Regions from separate parts of the Photobacterium sp. Alg240-V54 genome, predicted to be linked through region 1. Evidence: predicted binding sites of a transcription regulator. Region 1 holds the regulator's gene; the other holds the start of a gene.
What was found. The regulator PurR, encoded in region 1, represses purine synthesis genes. The targets are predictions, from matches to a motif close to TNANGNAAACGTTTNCNTNA.
Positions count from the first base shown of each region.

Region 2: the regulator PurR is predicted to act here: its motif matches at 3,968-3,987, upstream of G6R09_RS09200 (phosphoribosylaminoimidazolesuccinocarboxamide synthase).

Region 1 is NZ_UNRL01000004.1:144,893-153,221, reverse strand. It holds gene G6R09_RS12450 (iron ABC transporter permease) at 1-795, shown strand, start outside; gene G6R09_RS12445 (heme ABC transporter ATP-binding protein) at 792-1,589, shown strand; gene purR (HTH-type transcriptional repressor PurR) at 1,973-2,977, shown strand; gene G6R09_RS12435 (TfoX/Sxy family DNA transformation protein) at 3,355-3,942, shown strand; gene G6R09_RS12430 (carboxymuconolactone decarboxylase family protein) at 4,412-5,041, shown strand; gene G6R09_RS12425 (FAD-dependent oxidoreductase) at 5,031-7,196, shown strand; gene G6R09_RS12420 (ABC transporter substrate-binding protein) at 7,250-8,329, shown strand, end outside.
Region 2 is NZ_UNRL01000003.1:3,005-11,333, forward strand. It holds gene G6R09_RS09185 (ATP-dependent helicase) at 1-1,958, opposite strand, end outside; gene G6R09_RS09190 (DUF445 family protein) at 2,173-2,886, shown strand; gene G6R09_RS09195 (metal-dependent hydrolase) at 3,122-3,886, shown strand; gene G6R09_RS09200 (phosphoribosylaminoimidazolesuccinocarboxamide synthase) at 4,105-5,208, shown strand; gene torE (trimethylamine N-oxide reductase system protein TorE) at 5,679-5,855, shown strand; gene torC (pentaheme c-type cytochrome TorC) at 5,899-7,077, shown strand; gene torA (trimethylamine-N-oxide reductase TorA) at 7,098-8,329, shown strand, end outside.

The DNA.
Region 1 (8,329 bases):
GTGTTACAAGGGTTATTTCGTAACCCTCTTGCCGACCCTGGTATTATTGGTATATCAGGCGGTGCTGGCCTAGGAGCGGCATTTGCAATCATTTTATTTGCTCCGCTGATGACGCATTACCCACTATTAATGAACATTGGTGCCGTACCCTTTTTTGCTTTTTTAGGTGGCGCAATAAGTACTTATTTGGTGTATCACCTTGGTACTGACAAAAATGGCACCTCTGTCGTGGTTATGCTGCTTGCAGGGGTTGCGATTGGTGCAATATCTGGCGCAGGACTGGGGTTATTAAATTACATTGCTGATGACCAAGCCCTACGTGATTTCTCTTTATGGTCTATGGGCTCACTTGCTGGGGCTACATGGTCTGGTATTGGGTTAGCTTTTATAAGCCTTATCGTGATTTATTATTATTGTTACCGTCAAGCAAATGCACTTAATGCGTTTTTATTAGGTGAAGCCGAAGCCCGTCATATGGGGGTTGATGTTCAACACCTTAAACGCAGTTTAATTATTGTGTGTGCCGCAGGAGTTGGGATCACCGTTGCGATTACCGGCCCAATTGGTTTTATTGGTCTGGTTATTCCGCATTTAGGGCGCATGATTTCAGGCCCTAACCATAAGACATTGTTGCCAATATCGGCTATTTTAGGCGCTTTAATACTACTCGTCGCAGATATGATCGCCCGTAGTGCGTTTGCACCACAAGAACTTCCGGTAGGTATTATTACCGCTATTTTAGGCGCTCCATTTTTTATCTATCTACTTAATAAGCAAAAAGGCAGAATCGCATGACGGCGACACTCTCACACTCGACGGCGATTACAGCACGTAACTTACAGCTCACATTAGCCAATAAAGTGTTATTAGATAATTTCAGTATTGATATTAAAGCAGGTCAAGTTACTGCGCTATTAGGCCCTAATGGCGCGGGTAAAAGCACCTTGCTTAAAATCTTATGTGGTGAGATTTCACCTGAAAGTGGCGATGTGGCATTTTTCAATCGTGATATCAATGATTGGCAACGCGCAGAACTGGCGCGTCATTTAGGCATTCTACCGCAGCACAGTTCACTCTCTTTTAGCTTTACCTGTAAAGAAGTGGTAGAACTTGGCACTATGCCATTGTGTTTATCTCGCCAAGAAATCAATCACATCACTAACCAAACAATGGCTAATACCGATGTGCTTGAGCTTGCTCAGCGGTTGTATCCCACCTTATCTGGTGGTGAAAAACAACGGATCCATTTTGCACGAGTATTAACCCAATTAAGCCAAGCCGATGATAAATGCATTTTAATGTTAGATGAGCCAACTTCAGCCTTAGATTTAGCCCATCAACATAAAACGCTACAAATGGCACAAACGATGGCAGCTCAAGGTGCAGCGGTGATCGTGGTATTACATGATCTTAATTTAGCGGCCCAATATGCTCAGCGGATGGTAATTATTCAACATGGAAAAATTCAAGCCGATGGCACACCATGGCAAGCATTAAATCCGGCAGTGATTAATACTGTCTATGGTTGGCAAGTTTCTGTTCACCGCCATCCTATCCATGATTACCCTTATCTATTATCAGCATGTTAACTAACCACACATGATGAGTCCATCAAGTAAATTTCAGTAACACTACGATAAATTTGCTGAAATTTACGTTTTTTTGTTGATAGCATCAAATATTTTAATCCAAAACAATAGAATCGTTGCACTACGCGAAACACTCAGTAAAATGTGAACGCAAGCGATTACACTTGAAAAATATGTAATAATTATAAAGCCGCAAAATAGATGCGGATTTTGTTGTTGGATACTATTTAAGTATGTAACAGATACATAATCGGTGCCAAATTGAATAATTAACGAGACGACTAACGCAATAAGATGGATTTTATATCTCTCAGTGATTACTCAATTTGGTACCACACCATTGGCTAGAATCATTTCTAGCGCTCATTATTAGAAGAATAAATATGGCAACCATTAAAGATGTTGCACGTATGGCTGGTGTTTCAACGACAACAGTCTCACACGTGATCAATAAAACGCGCTTTGTCGCAGAAGCAACGCAGAAAAAAGTTCTTGCTGCCGTTGAAGATCTTAACTACGCACCAAGCGCAGTGGCACGCAGTTTAAAATGTAACACGACTCGTACCATCGGTATGCTGGTGACTAAATCAACCAACCCATTTTTTGCTGAAGTTGTGCATGGTGTTGAAGAGTATTGTTACCGTGAAGGTTACACTCTGATCTTATGTAATACCGAAGGCAACCTTTCTAAGCAACGCGATTACTTACGCATGTTGGCAGAAAAACGTGTCGATGGCTTATTAGTAATGTGTTCAGATCTCGATCAGAAGTTATTGGATCTACTTGAGCGCCAAAAAGATTTACCTATGGTAGTCATGGATTGGGGCCCAGAAAGCCCACATACTGATAAAATTCAAGATAATGCCGAACAAGGTGGCTATATTGCGACTAAATATTTTATCGAACATGGTCATACCCGTATCGGTTGTCTATCTGGCCACAATGATAAATCGACCTGTCGTGAGCGCTTAAAAGGCTTCAATAAAGCGATGACAGAAGCAAATTTAGAGGTTAACCAAGACTGGATCCTTGAAGGCGATTTTGAGTGTGATTCTGCTGTCGAAGCTGCTGAGAAATATATTGCGATGACTGATCGCCCAACCGCTATTTTTTGTTTTAATGACATTATGGCGATGGCACTGATTAGTACCTTTGAACAAGCGGGACTACGCGTACCGAATGACATTTCTATCATTGGTTATGACAACATTGATCTTGCGCCCTACTTTGCGCCGCCACTAACGACTATCCACCAGCCAAAACGTCGCTTAGGTAAAACAGCAATTAAAATTTTGATGGCACGAATGAAAGACAAAGATCACGAACCTCAAATTTTTGAAATGGCCCCTGCTATCGTTGAACGAAAATCTGTTAAAGATCTACGCTAATAGCGTTATCTATTTATCAAGCCAATAATTATATTGGCTTTTTTTTCCTATCAATATAATTCCCCTGCCTCTAAACGCTATTAAAACGTTGTTTCTTACCAAGAAATATGAGCGATATCACATATTCATCAGCTTTCATCAATATTCAAACTTCACTTGTTAAAAGATAGAATATAATGATTCATGTAAATACATATAATAGTAAGCAAAAGACTTACAAACTATAAATAAAACTTCGCTATTGATAAGTCTATTTATAGAGTAATACATGAATGATTTAAAGTAGTTCGTTTGTGATGTAAATAACTTTATTAATAAAAGTAAAACGACAACTACTTTAATGTTAGGTGACACTCATTTATTCACCGAGTAGAAGTATGGACAAACCAATATTAAAAGATTCATTAAAACTATTAGACCATTTAGGTAATGTAAAATCGCGTTCTATGTTTGGCGGTTTTGGTATTTTCGCAGGAGAAGCAATGTTTGCTCTTGTGGTAAATAATAAACTCCACCTACGTGCAAACGCGAAAACAGAAGAGGAATTTAAACAAGCGGGTTTAGAACCATATATTTATAAAAAACGTGGTTTCCCTGTCATTACAAAACATTACGCTATTCTTGATGAATGGTGGCAACACCCAGAGAAAATTGTCGAGCAGGCAAAATATTCTCTTGAGGCAGCACAAGCTGATAAAAAAGCCAAAGACTGCTGTACACCAGATAGAATTAAAGACTTACCCAACTTACGGCTTTCAAATGAACGAATGCTCAAAAAAGTAGGTATTAAAACTATCAAACAACTGCATGACATTGGCGCACTCGAAGCTTATAAGGCGTTACAAAAAACACAAGAAACGTCGTTAAGTATAGAATTGTTATGGGCACTTGAAGGTGCTATACATGGCCAACACTGGTCAGTAATACCAGAAAGCAGACGCAATGAACTGCTAGCAAAACTATAATAAATATATTCGTCAACTGGCTAAGTGACGCTTAAGAATAAAGAGGCCCAGTGCCTCTTTAATTTATTCTACTTTGGTATTAACACGCTATTTAAAGCATCCCTCGATAGAATGTAAATTAAAAATAATAGCTTAATATCATTTATTTAAATATATCGACTAATAGATGATATAAATATTAAATAAAACGTAATTTTTTTGTTTTATATTTTATTCATTTATCAGTTCTCTTCTGGCGTCTTAAACGTATTTTTAACGTTCGATAATGATTACTCACCATTCATCAACGTTTGCATATCATTGTGCCCACCACATTCTTTTTGCTGCCTCTCAAGGTTGTATTTGTTGCTGCAATTTCAACCAATTGCAATAATAAACAAATTTTTTCTTATTAAATGAAATACAATGTCACTTTTTCTGGTCTTGGTAGTTAAGAGTCGTTGTGACTTACTTTTTATAAGGACATTCCTTGCGTATATTAACCAAAAATACATTCTCATTATGGGTAAAACCTTTACTGTGGTTACAAGAACGCCATTTTGGAAAAGTACTCAATCCTGCTAAGTTATGGGGACGTAAGCCGGTACTCTTCTGGTTAGTGGCGGTGTTCTTTGGTTACCTTGATCGTAAAAAATCCCCACTTGATGCCGTGATACGTTCATTGGTTTGCGTTCGTGTATCACAACTCAATAACTGTGCCTTCTGTGTTGATGCTAACGGCATGAAACTCGCAGAACGCTGTCACTCAGTCGAGAAAATAAAAGCATTGGCAAATTGGCAATCTTCTAGCCACTTCTCCGCACAAGAGCAAGCGGTACTGACCTACACTGAAGCCATGACTATTACTGGTGAACACGTTAGTGACGAAATGCTTGCCGCTCTCGCAGCGTGGTATAGCAGTGATGATATCATCGAGTTAACCGCCTTAATTAGCTTTCAAAATTTATCCGCAAAATTTAATACTGCGCTTGACGTGCCTGCACAAGGTTTTTGCTCATTGCCAATTCAACCACAAACAAATAATGCTACTCAACAACCAACGACTAATGATTCTTCGACTTCAACTGAACAGCCACCAAGGAGCTTAGATGAAAAATAACAAAATTGTATTATTGGCTGTAATCGCTGTATTTATTGGTGCTTGGTTCTATTTTGATCTCGGGCATTTTCTAACCCTAGAATATGCCAAGCGCGAACAATTAGCGCTACAGGATCATATTGCTGAAAACCCAATAACGTCTTATATCAGCTTTTTTAGTCTGTACGTATTAGCCACTGCCCTTTCTATTCCTGGCGCATCAATTTTAACCCTGCTAGGTGCCGCGTTATTTGGCTTCTGGACCAGTTTGATCATGGTGTCGTTTGCCAGCACCATTGGCGCAACATTGGCATTTTTATCGAGCCGTTTTATCTTACGCGACTGGGTGCAAGCAAAGTTTGGTCAGCGTTTAACAACATTAAATCAAGGTATAGCCAAAGAAGGGGCTTTTTATTTACTGAGCTTACGTTTAATCCCCGTTTTTCCGTTTTTTCTAATCAACCTACTGATGGGATTAACAGCGATTAAAGCATGGACTTTTTTCTGGGTAAGCCAATTAGGTATGCTAGCCGGAACGGCGGTTTATATTAATGCCGGAACTCAACTAGGAAAAATAGAATCATTAAGCGGCATTATCTCTGCGCCCGTTTTAGTCTCTTTATTTTTATTGGGGCTGTTTCCACTCATCGCTAAATGGATTATGAAAGTTATGGAAAATAAAAAACGCTATCAACAATGGCAAAAACCGACCCACTTTGATCAAAATTTAGTGGTCATTGGCGCCGGTGCGGGTGGTTTAGTCAGTGCCTATATTGCTGCGGCAGTCAAAGCTGAAGTGACATTGATTGAACGCCACAAAATGGGCGGTGATTGTTTAAATACCGGTTGTGTACCCTCAAAAGCGCTTATTCGTGCCGCGCACACTGCTGCTGATATTAAAAATGCCGCTAAATTGGGTATCGATGCTCATATCGATAATGTCAATTTTGCACAAGTTATGGGCCGTATTCATAACGTGATAGCAAAAGTTGAACCGCATGATTCTATCGAACGTTACTCTAAACTCGGGGTTAACTGCGTAACGGGTGATGCCACAATCTTGTCACCATGGGAAGTTGAAGTGAATGGCGACCGTATTACAACTCGTAATATTGTAATAGCAACGGGCGCGCGTCCTCTTGTACCAGACATTCCAGGTTTAAAAACGGTTGATTACTTAACTTCAGACACCATCTGGCAACTTACTGCCCTTCCTAAACGGTTATTGATTTTAGGTGGTGGCCCGATTGGCTGTGAATTAGCACAGAGTTTCTGTCGATTAGGCGCTGAAGTAACAGTTGTTGAACGCTCATCACAACTATTGAGCCGTGAAGATACTGACGCTGCAACATTGGTTGAGCAAGCCCTCACCAGTGATGGTGTTAATGTTTTATTGCAACATAACGCTGTAAAGTTTGAATCGATTATTGATGATAACGGCGTTCGAACTCAACGAGCGTTGCTAGAACACAATAACCACCAGCTTGCTGTAGAGTTTGATGCGGTAATGGTCGCGTTGGGACGCGTAGCAAATGTACAAGGGTTTGGCTTAGAACAACTCGGCATTACCACAACTGAACGCGGCACTGTCGCTGTTAATCAGTATCTACAAACGCAATACCCAAATATTTATGCTGTTGGTGACGTTGCTGGCCCCTATCAACTGACACATGTTGCCGCTCATCAAGCTTGGTATGCCGCTGTAAACAGTTTGTTTGGTTCACTGAAGAAGTTCAAAGTCGATTATTCCGTGATCCCTGCTGTAACTTATACTGCACCAGAATTAGCGCGAGTGGGGATTAACGAAAAAGAAGCACAATCGCAAAATATTGACTATGAAGTCACTCGCTACGGGCTTGATGATTTAGATCGGGCTATTGCCGATGGCTATGATGAGGGTTTTATTAAAGTCTTAACCCCTAAAGGCAGCGATAAAATTCTGGGTGTGACGATTGTTGGTCATCATGGGGGAGATTTGCTAGCCGAATTTACCTTAGCCATGCGTCACAATCTAGGGCTCAATAAGATTTTAGGCACCATACATCCTTATCCAACCATGAGCGAAGGCGCAAAATATACAGCAGGCGTATGGAAACAAGCCCATGCACCCCAAAAATTACTTGCTTGGGTTAAAAAATACCATGACTGGATGCGCAATTCATCGCGCCAAAAATAAGGATATCAATTGTGATCAGACGCTTTCCAACGCTAAAAAAACTGCCTGTTGCAATGGCAATGCTTGTCAGTAGTATCGCGGCACACGCCAGTGAAGCACCAGCTGTCACCCACATTACGCCAACATGGCAACAAACGCTCACTCAAGCCAAAGGTGAAACGGTGTATTTTAATGCTTGGGGTGGCAGCCAAGAAATTAATGATTATTTATTGTGGGCTAACACCCAATTACAACAGCGTTATGGCGTAACCCTAAAACAAGTTAAAGTCACCGATATTGCTGAGACCACGCAACGTTTATTAGCCGAAAAAACCGCGGGGAAAAACAGTGGTGGTAGTGTTGATATGGTATGGATCAATGGTGAAAATTTTCGTTCAATGAAGCAAAATGGTCTGCTCTATGGGCCATTTACTCATCAATTACCTAACTGGAAATATGTTGATAAATCACTGCCGATTGATAAAGATTTTTCAGAGCCCACTCAAGGGCTAGAAGCACCATGGGGCGTGGGACAATTGGTGTTTATTTACGATCCCGAAACATTAAAAAATCCACCTAAAAGTTTTAAAGCATTATTAGCTTTAGCACAACAACACCCAGGGAAAATTAGCTATCCAAAACCACCAGAATTCCATGGTACGGGCTTTTTAAAAGCGGCGTTATTAGAGTTAACAACTGATAAAAAAGCCTTATATCAACCATTGCAGCTGCCTCAAGATCAAGCTTTGTTTGATCGGGTTACTGCGCCATTATGGCATTATCTCGATCAACTCCATAAAGTGGCATGGCATCAAGGTAAGCAATTTCCAGCGGGTACTGCAGAAACAGTGCAGTTACTTGATGATCAACAATTATTGTTAGCCATTACCTTTAATCCAAATGCGGCAGCTGCTGCGATTGCCAATGGTAATTTAACCGACAAAGCTAAAACCTATGCTTTTAATGCTGGTGCGTTAACCAACATTCACTTTTTGGCAATTCCATGGAATGCCAACGCCAAAGCAGGCGCATTAGTAGCGATTAATTTTCTGTTGAGCCCACAAGCACAGGCCCGTAAGGCCGATACCAACTTATGGGGCGATCCAACCATTTTAAACCCACAAGCCTTTAAGCAATTATCGGCACCTTATAAC
Region 2 (8,329 bases), on a different contig from region 1:
GGACCAATCTCTTGCGCTACATCAGCCTTTGATTCAATGATAAATTGACTGGCATTTTTATCCTTACGCACATACTGATCTTTTTTAGTATTTTCGACTGTATAATAAATTTTCGCACTCTGTTTTGCGCGTGTTATTGCCACATAGGCAAGTCGACGTTCTTCTTCAGTATCGGCAGAAATGCCCAATGCAGACCGGTTTACATAAGGAAAAGCATCTTTATCCCAATAAGGTAAATGAACCTGCGTATACTCACAGCCTTTAGCTCTAAATATCGTGGTTAATTGAACACTGTTATTATTTTGAGTCTGATTTTCAGCCGCTGATTGTTGAGTATAATATTCAAAATACTGCAATGCTTTTTCACAGTTTTGATCCATCGATTCAAGCACAGTTTCAACACTGTCTAAGCGCTCAACCGCCTCTTCAATTTCCGTCGCTGTTGCTTCAGTTTTCCAAATCCAAGTATCTAATTCACTGTCACGCCGATACTGCCTGTAAACAGCTAATGCTTTAAAATTGCCTTTCCGCTGTAGCATTAGCAATAACTCAATCCTATCTGTAAACGTTTCTAGATTTAATGTTGGTTGAATTTTTTGGGTTTGTTTTATGACAGCCAACCATTCAGAGCTTGGTCGGTGCGCTAGAGCCTCACACAAAGGGCGTAAGCTTTTATTCGGCACATAACAATGTGGGAATGATAATAAGTTAAACAACAAATTTGCTTGCTCATTATTGGCTAACGTCAAAAAGCGTCCAGTTGCCAATACCATAATATCCATTAGTAATTTAACTTCACGGCTATGAGTTAGCACTGAACCAATCGGCATGTGGTAAGGTATTTTCTTGGTTAAAAAAGCAAGTTCAAATAGCATTGCTTGCGACCAGCGCCGGACTAAAATAGCCACTTCTGCTGGTTGGCCACCCTGCGCAATGAAATCAGCGACTGATTGCGCAATTTCTCCCACTTGACGCGCAGTTCCGATAACATCAACCGTCGTATCAGCAACGGACTCATGAGCAATAGTTTGAAAGTCATGAAAACGCTGTTTATTATTGGCAATCAAATGGCTAGCGGCTAACGCTAAACTATGCCCAAAGCGAAAAGTGTGTGACAAACTATAAGTAGTTGCAGGCGCAAAATCTTGTTCGAAATTAAGCATAAATTGAGGTGCACTGCCGCGCCATTTATAAATACATTGATCAACATCGCCAACAGCAACTAATTGGGCTTGTGGCGACAACAATAATTTTAATAGCTGATATTGAGCGGTATTTATATCTTGGAACTCATCAACCATCATAAATTGAATTTGCTGATGGTAATGTTTCTGTAACGCGGGATCATTATTTAATAACTGGATTGTTTCAACCAGCCAATCATCAAAAAATAATTGCTTACGCTCTTTGCGGACCGTCTCAAAATTCCAAAAAGCTTCAATAATAAATTTATATTCACTGCTAATTTCAGACAGTTCAAACACTTCTTTTGGAGGTAACATATGTGCTTTTACCAGTCCAATAAAGCTCATCAGTAATTCAATGGTACGTGGATCTTTAAACTGCTGCTGTTTTTGATACGATTTTTCTTGAGCTGCCATTTGTCGCAATATCAGTTTAGCAATGGTTTTATCACTATCACCATTATTAAAGTCAATTTGGTAACCCGTCGCCGCTAAATACCCAGATTGTCTCAATAATTGAAAACAAAAGCTGTGAAAAGTATGCACAGGTACCCGTTCAGCTAACGGTATTTGAGCTAACTTGGTTTTAAAGTCGGTTCGAATATCGCGGTTGAACATCAACACCAGCATATTTTCAGCTGCTATCGTCTGTAATTTATGCTCAACAACACCGACTAATGTGGTTGTTTTCCCCGTTCCAGCACCCGCTACACATAGCGCATTACCTGACTGATGATAAATAAAAGCAGTTTGTTCAGCTGTAAAACGGGTCATTAACAATACTCAGTAGACAATAAATGCATAGCGAGCGAGTATAACAATTGCTATCTGAAGTTTAAATCGTAAAGCCGCCATTAGCATCAGCAAACACAAATGTAGCGTAGGTCTATTTCTATCTGTTAGAATTTGGCTAATTATAAATGGCAACATGCTATTTCCTGACCCAATGACCGTATCTCTCGGTGTTACAACGACTAAGAATTACCACATGTTAAAAAACAAAAGTTTCATGACCAACGCCCTTTCGCTATTACTGTTATTCATTGGTTATATTACTAACAACCACATTATTCTTTACTGTGGTTTATTTGCCTTTTCAGGTGCATTAACCAACTGGCTTGCTATTTATATGCTGTTTGAAAAAGTTCCCGGTCTATATGGATCAGGCGTTATTCCTGCCCGTTTTGAAGCCTTTAAAGCAGCAATCAAAGCATTAATGATGGAGCAGTTTTTTACTCAACAAAATATCAGCCGCTTTTTAAAACAAAGTAATGTTGGACCTGCACAATTAGACATGCAACCTATCATTCAAAAGATCGACTTTGCTCCAACGTTTGATTCATTATTGAATGTGATTATGGACTCATCATTTGGCGCTATGATCACCATGATGGGAGGAACGGAAGCGATGGAACCATTACGCGAACCGTTTATTGAAAAAATGCAACAATCAGTTACCGATATCAGCCAACAAGATAACTTTAAACAAGCACTCAAAGAACAACTTAGCCAACCAGAATCGTTAGGTGATATTGAAGGGACTATCGAAGATATTATTGATCAACGTCTCAATGAACTTACCCCTAAAATGGTTAAAGATATGGTTCAAAAAATGATCAGTGAACACCTTGGATGGCTAGTGATTTGGGGCGGTGTGTTTGGTGGCGTAATTGGTATCATTTCAGCATTAATTACTGGCTAATATTGATCGTTATCAGTCGTATTGTTAATAATCGACAATACGACTATCGCTGAACTTTTAATCGTGCACTTTGCTCTCTCTTTACTCTTCCATTATATATCGACAATAACGGTGAAAATGGCTCTTTTTTATCCAGTCAATTTCATTTATTACACCAAAAGTGTGATAAATGTTGAATAATGATAACCAACAGTGATAAATACCTGTATATGTATCCAGTTGGAATTCATTTTTCTTGGCAAATTTCTCAACCCATTTCACGGTTGCAGCAATTGTTAGTGGTTTAACAGCAACCACGCTTTTATCTGCAGACCATATTAGCCCTAGTATTGCACTATGGATGACCTTTTTTGGCACCATTGGTGGGCTTTTACCTGACATAGATTCAGACCATTCAACCTCAATGAAAGCCTTGTTCACGCTGTTAGCGGGGTTTTGCTGTTTTATACTTGTCAGCCATATTTACACCCAAGTCGCAATGCTAGAACTGATTCTTTACGTTGTATCACTATTTATTACGATTCGTTATTTTGGCAAAACAGTATTTGATCGCTGCACGGTACATCGAGGTGCATGCCATTCCATCGCATTTGTCACCCTTATTGCTCTATGTTGTGTACATATATGTGTCTTGCTTGGTCACACGGCAACCGACAGCTGGTTAGCAGGTGGGTTTGTGCTACTTGGTGGTATAGTTCATTTAGCATTAGATGAAATATACAGCGTTGATCTGTCAAATAAACGCCTAAAGTCATCATTTGGTACAGCACTTAAACCGTTTGCTTTTACCAAACCGTTTATCAGCCTAGCTCAAGTTATTGCGATTGTAATTTTATTTAATATCGCTCCTAGTTATGACGGCGCATTACACGTCATCACCAATTGGAGCCATTTCCAATTTACTCCAGTCTGGTTCAATATTGAAGACACAAAACAGTGGCTATTGCATATGTTTTATATTACACCCCGTGATTTACATGCCTTTTATCAACGATTTTAACTTCTCTTAATCAACTCATTCCTCATCATGTTAAGTACAATACTTCACTATTGTACTTACGTTTTATTATGATACGGCACTCAAGGCAATCGTTTGCTTTTTTGCTGGTAGTCCAACAATGAACCTAGTATTATGCCCAATAAGATGAGTGATTAAGCGACATATTGCCTTAAGCACTCTGTATTTCGATGCCATCGTTTTGAAATAGGAATTTCACCATGAGCCTTGCAAATCAAGTTCTTGCCGTCAATGACGACCTTCCCATCCGTACCGATAAACCCGTCCATAGTGGGAAAGTACGCTCCGTTTATTGGTTAACAGAAGCAGATAGCCGTCGTCTTATTCAACAAAAAGGCTATAACGTTCAACCTGATGCTCCTTTAGCAATAATGATCATCAGTGATCGAATTTCTGCATTTGATTGTATTTGGCATGGTGAAGGTGGTTTAAAAGGTGTTCCTGGTAAAGGGGCTGCACTCAATGCAATTTCAAACCATTGGTTTAAACTATTTAAAGATAATAACTTAGCTGATAGTCATATTCTCGATATTCCTCATCCATTTGTTTGGATAGTACAAAAAGCGAAGCCTGTAATGGTTGAAGCAATTTGTCGTCAATACATCACCGGTTCTATGTGGCGAGCATACAGCAATGGTGAACGTCATTTTTGTGGGATAGAGCTACCAGAAGGTCTAGCAAAGGATCAAAAACTTCCTCAACTACTGATGACGCCATCAACCAAAGGTATTCTCAAAGGCATTCCAAATGTTCCTGAAGCTGATGATGTTAATATCACTCGAAAAGACTTAATCGATAATTACCAAGCTTTTAATTTTCGCCACCCTGATGATATTAATGTCTACGAAAAACTCTTAGCTGATGGCTTTAATGTCATTAGTGACCAATTAGCTAATTTAGACCAAATTTTTGTCGATACTAAATTTGAGTTTGGTTATGTTACAGACACCAATGGTGACGAAAAACTAATTTACATGGATGAAGTCGGCACACCAGATTCATCACGTATTTGGGATGGCGCAGCCTATCGTGATGGGCAGATTGTTGAAAACTCAAAAGAAGATTTTCGCCAAGTGTTATTAAATTATTTCCCTGATCCTGATATTTTATTAAATAAAGAACGGATGCCTGAACGCTTTGCATTAGCGAAAAATAATGCATTGCCTCAAGAAGTATTAATGCAAATTTCTACAATATATACCAGTATTGCAGAAAAAATTACCGGTAAAGCAATTGTCTTAAGCCAAGATCCTAAAGCCGAAATCATTGATATTTTACGTCATCAATATCAGCTTATTGATTAATATTTTTGTAGGGGGCTATGCCACATGTGCGCCATAGCTCTCTTGTTCTAATACTAATATTCTATTCATATTTCCCTTACCATTATTGTTTAACATGCTTTTTTATTTACACTATCCCACCATCAAATAACCCAACCCACACAACCATAACAACCAAGAAAAATCGCACAAAAAAACCAACCAAACATCAACATTTACATCGAAAAACCCAACAAGATCACAACACCAACAACCACGAAACCCTGCAAAAAAAACAAACAATCACACTTACTATTTCACTAACTTTCACATAACCACTTTTACCATTAACAATTACTGTTAATGTCAAAAAAATACCATTTTATCCGTAAAATAATGCATTTATTAATTGAATAAATACAGCAGTCTACTTTATGATCACATTGCAATTAGAATTGATATAAATATTTATAAGAACTCATTTTTTACATTTAACAATCTCAGGAGGTTTTATGAGCAGTATTACTGATCCTACTGCCAAGAAAACACGCAGCCGCGAATGGAAAATGTTCCTTTTTATTACCATTTTTCTTTTCCCTATTTTAAGCGTCATTTTCGTTGGTGGTTATGGCTTCACCGTATGGATGTTGCAATTGTTTGTCTTTGGTCCTCCCGGTCACGGTGGTTGATTTCCTACTTTACGCTGCAAGCATCATATAAAGAGAAACAATAATGAAAGCATTTTTGAAAAGAGCTTGGCTAACCCTATCACGCCCAAGTGTTCATATTAGCCTCGGAGTCCTCGCTCTCGGTGGTTTTGTTGCAGGTATTATTTTCTGGGGCGGGTTTAATACTGCACTTGAAAAAACCAATACTGAAGAGTTCTGTGTCAGTTGTCATGCTGACAATGTTGTGCCTGAATACGTTAATACTATTCATGACAAAAATCGCTCAGGTGTTAGAGCTACATGTCCTGATTGTCATGTACCCCATGATTGGACTGATAAAATTTCTCGTAAGATTCAAGCAAGCAAAGAAGTATTTGCTCACTTTGCAGGCTTTATCGATACCCCTGAAAAGTTTGAAGATCGTCGTATCGTGCTCGCTCAGCATGAATGGGAACGATTTAAAGCCAATGGCTCACAGGAATGTCGTGATTGTCACGATTATAAAGGCATGGACTTTGAAAAAATGTCACCTGTTGCTCGCGTACAAATGAAAAATGCCGCCGAGCGTGATCAAAGCTGTGTTGATTGCCATAAAGGTATTGCTCACCACTTACCCAAAGATATGGACACCAGCGGGGGCATGATTTCAGAGTTAGTACAACTGTCACACGGTACTGACTACAGCAAAGGTGAACAAATTTACAGTGTCCGTTTCTTACCCGTTTATGAAGACAAGGCTATGAAAGTTGAAGCCGGTATTCTAAACCCAGCTTCTGGTGTAAAAGTCATAGATGAAACCGATGATGCCATTGAAGTTGAGATTGCTGGTTGGCGTAAAGATAAAGGCTATGGTCGTGTAATTCAGGAAGACTTTGGAATGAATATTCCTGTGGCCTCTCTGCTTAAAGAATCAGCACAAAACGACAAAGTCGTTGATAAATATGAAGAGAAAGTCGATGACTTAACCGGTCTTCCTTGGCAACGTGTAACAGCAAAAGTGTGGATGCCTAAAGATTCATTAGTCAATGACATCACACCGGTATGGGCGCAAGCAAAAACAGCTTACACCACTAACTGTTCTGTTTGTCACACACAACCAGCTGAAGGCCATTTTGATGCCAATACATGGCCAGGCATGTTTAACGGTATGTTGGCATTTGTAAACTTTGACCGTGATAGTGAAGCGATTGTGTTGAAGTATCTACAGAAACATTCTTCTGATTTTTCTAATGGCCAACACTAAGCGTTGATGGAGTAAATACTATGTCTGTATCAAGAAGAAGTTTTCTTAAAGGTCTTGCGACAACAACTGCAGCGACTGTTATCGGCCCAAGCCTACTCGCATCATCAAAAGTGTTTGCAGACGATCAAATTGGTCAAGGCACGTGGCGTTATTCTGGTTCTCATTGGGGGGCTTTCCGCGCTCAGATCTATGCCGGGAAAGTACAACAAATTGAAGCGATTGAAATAGATAAAAACCCAACCGAAATGCTAAAAGGCATTAAAGGAATTATCTATAATCCATCACGTGTTCGTTATCCTATGGTGCGTCTAGACTGGCTTAAAAAGCACAAGTTCAGCGGCGAAACTCGCGGCAACAATCGCTTTGTCCGTGTAACATGGGATGAAGCCTTAGATCTGTTCTATCGTGAGCTTGAACGTATTCAAAAAGACTATGGTCCATGGGCGCTACACGCAGGTCAAACTGGCTGGCGCCAAACCGGTCAATTCCATAGCTGTACTAGTCATATGCAACGTGCTGTGGGTATGCATGGTAACTACATCACCAAAGTTGGCGACTATTCAACAGGTGCGGGTCAAACCATCATGCCTTACGTGCTAGGTTCGACCGAAGTGTATGCTCAAGGTACATCATGGTCTGAAATTTTAGACAACAGTAAGAACATTATTTTATGGGCTAACGATCCGGTTAAAAACCTTCAGGTCGGTTGGAACTGTGAAACTCACGAGTCCTACCCTTACCTTGCGCAGCTTAAAGAAAAAGTGGCAAAAGGTGAGATCAATGTTATTTCAGTTGATCCGGTTAAAAACAAGACTCAACGTTACTTAGAAAACACCCATCTATACATTCACCCACAAACTGATGTGCCGTTTATGTTGGGCGTAGCGCACACGCTTTACACTGAGAATCTTTATGATAAAGAATTCATCAAGATGTATTGCTTGGGCTTTGATGAGTTCATTGGTTACGTAACAGGCGAAACCAAAGACAAGGTTGAAAAAACACCAGAATGGGCTGCAGAAATTTGTGGCGTTCCCGCTGATCAAATTCGTGAGTTTGCTCGTATGCTAGTTAAAGAGCGTACTCAAATTCTATTTGGTTGGTGTATTCAACGTCAAGAACACGGCGAACAACCTTACTGGATGGGTGCGGTTATTGCGGCGATGGTTGGCCAAATTGGTTTGCCTGGCGGCGGTATATCTTATGGTCACCACTACTCTGGTATTGGCGTTCCATCAACAGGTTTTGCAGC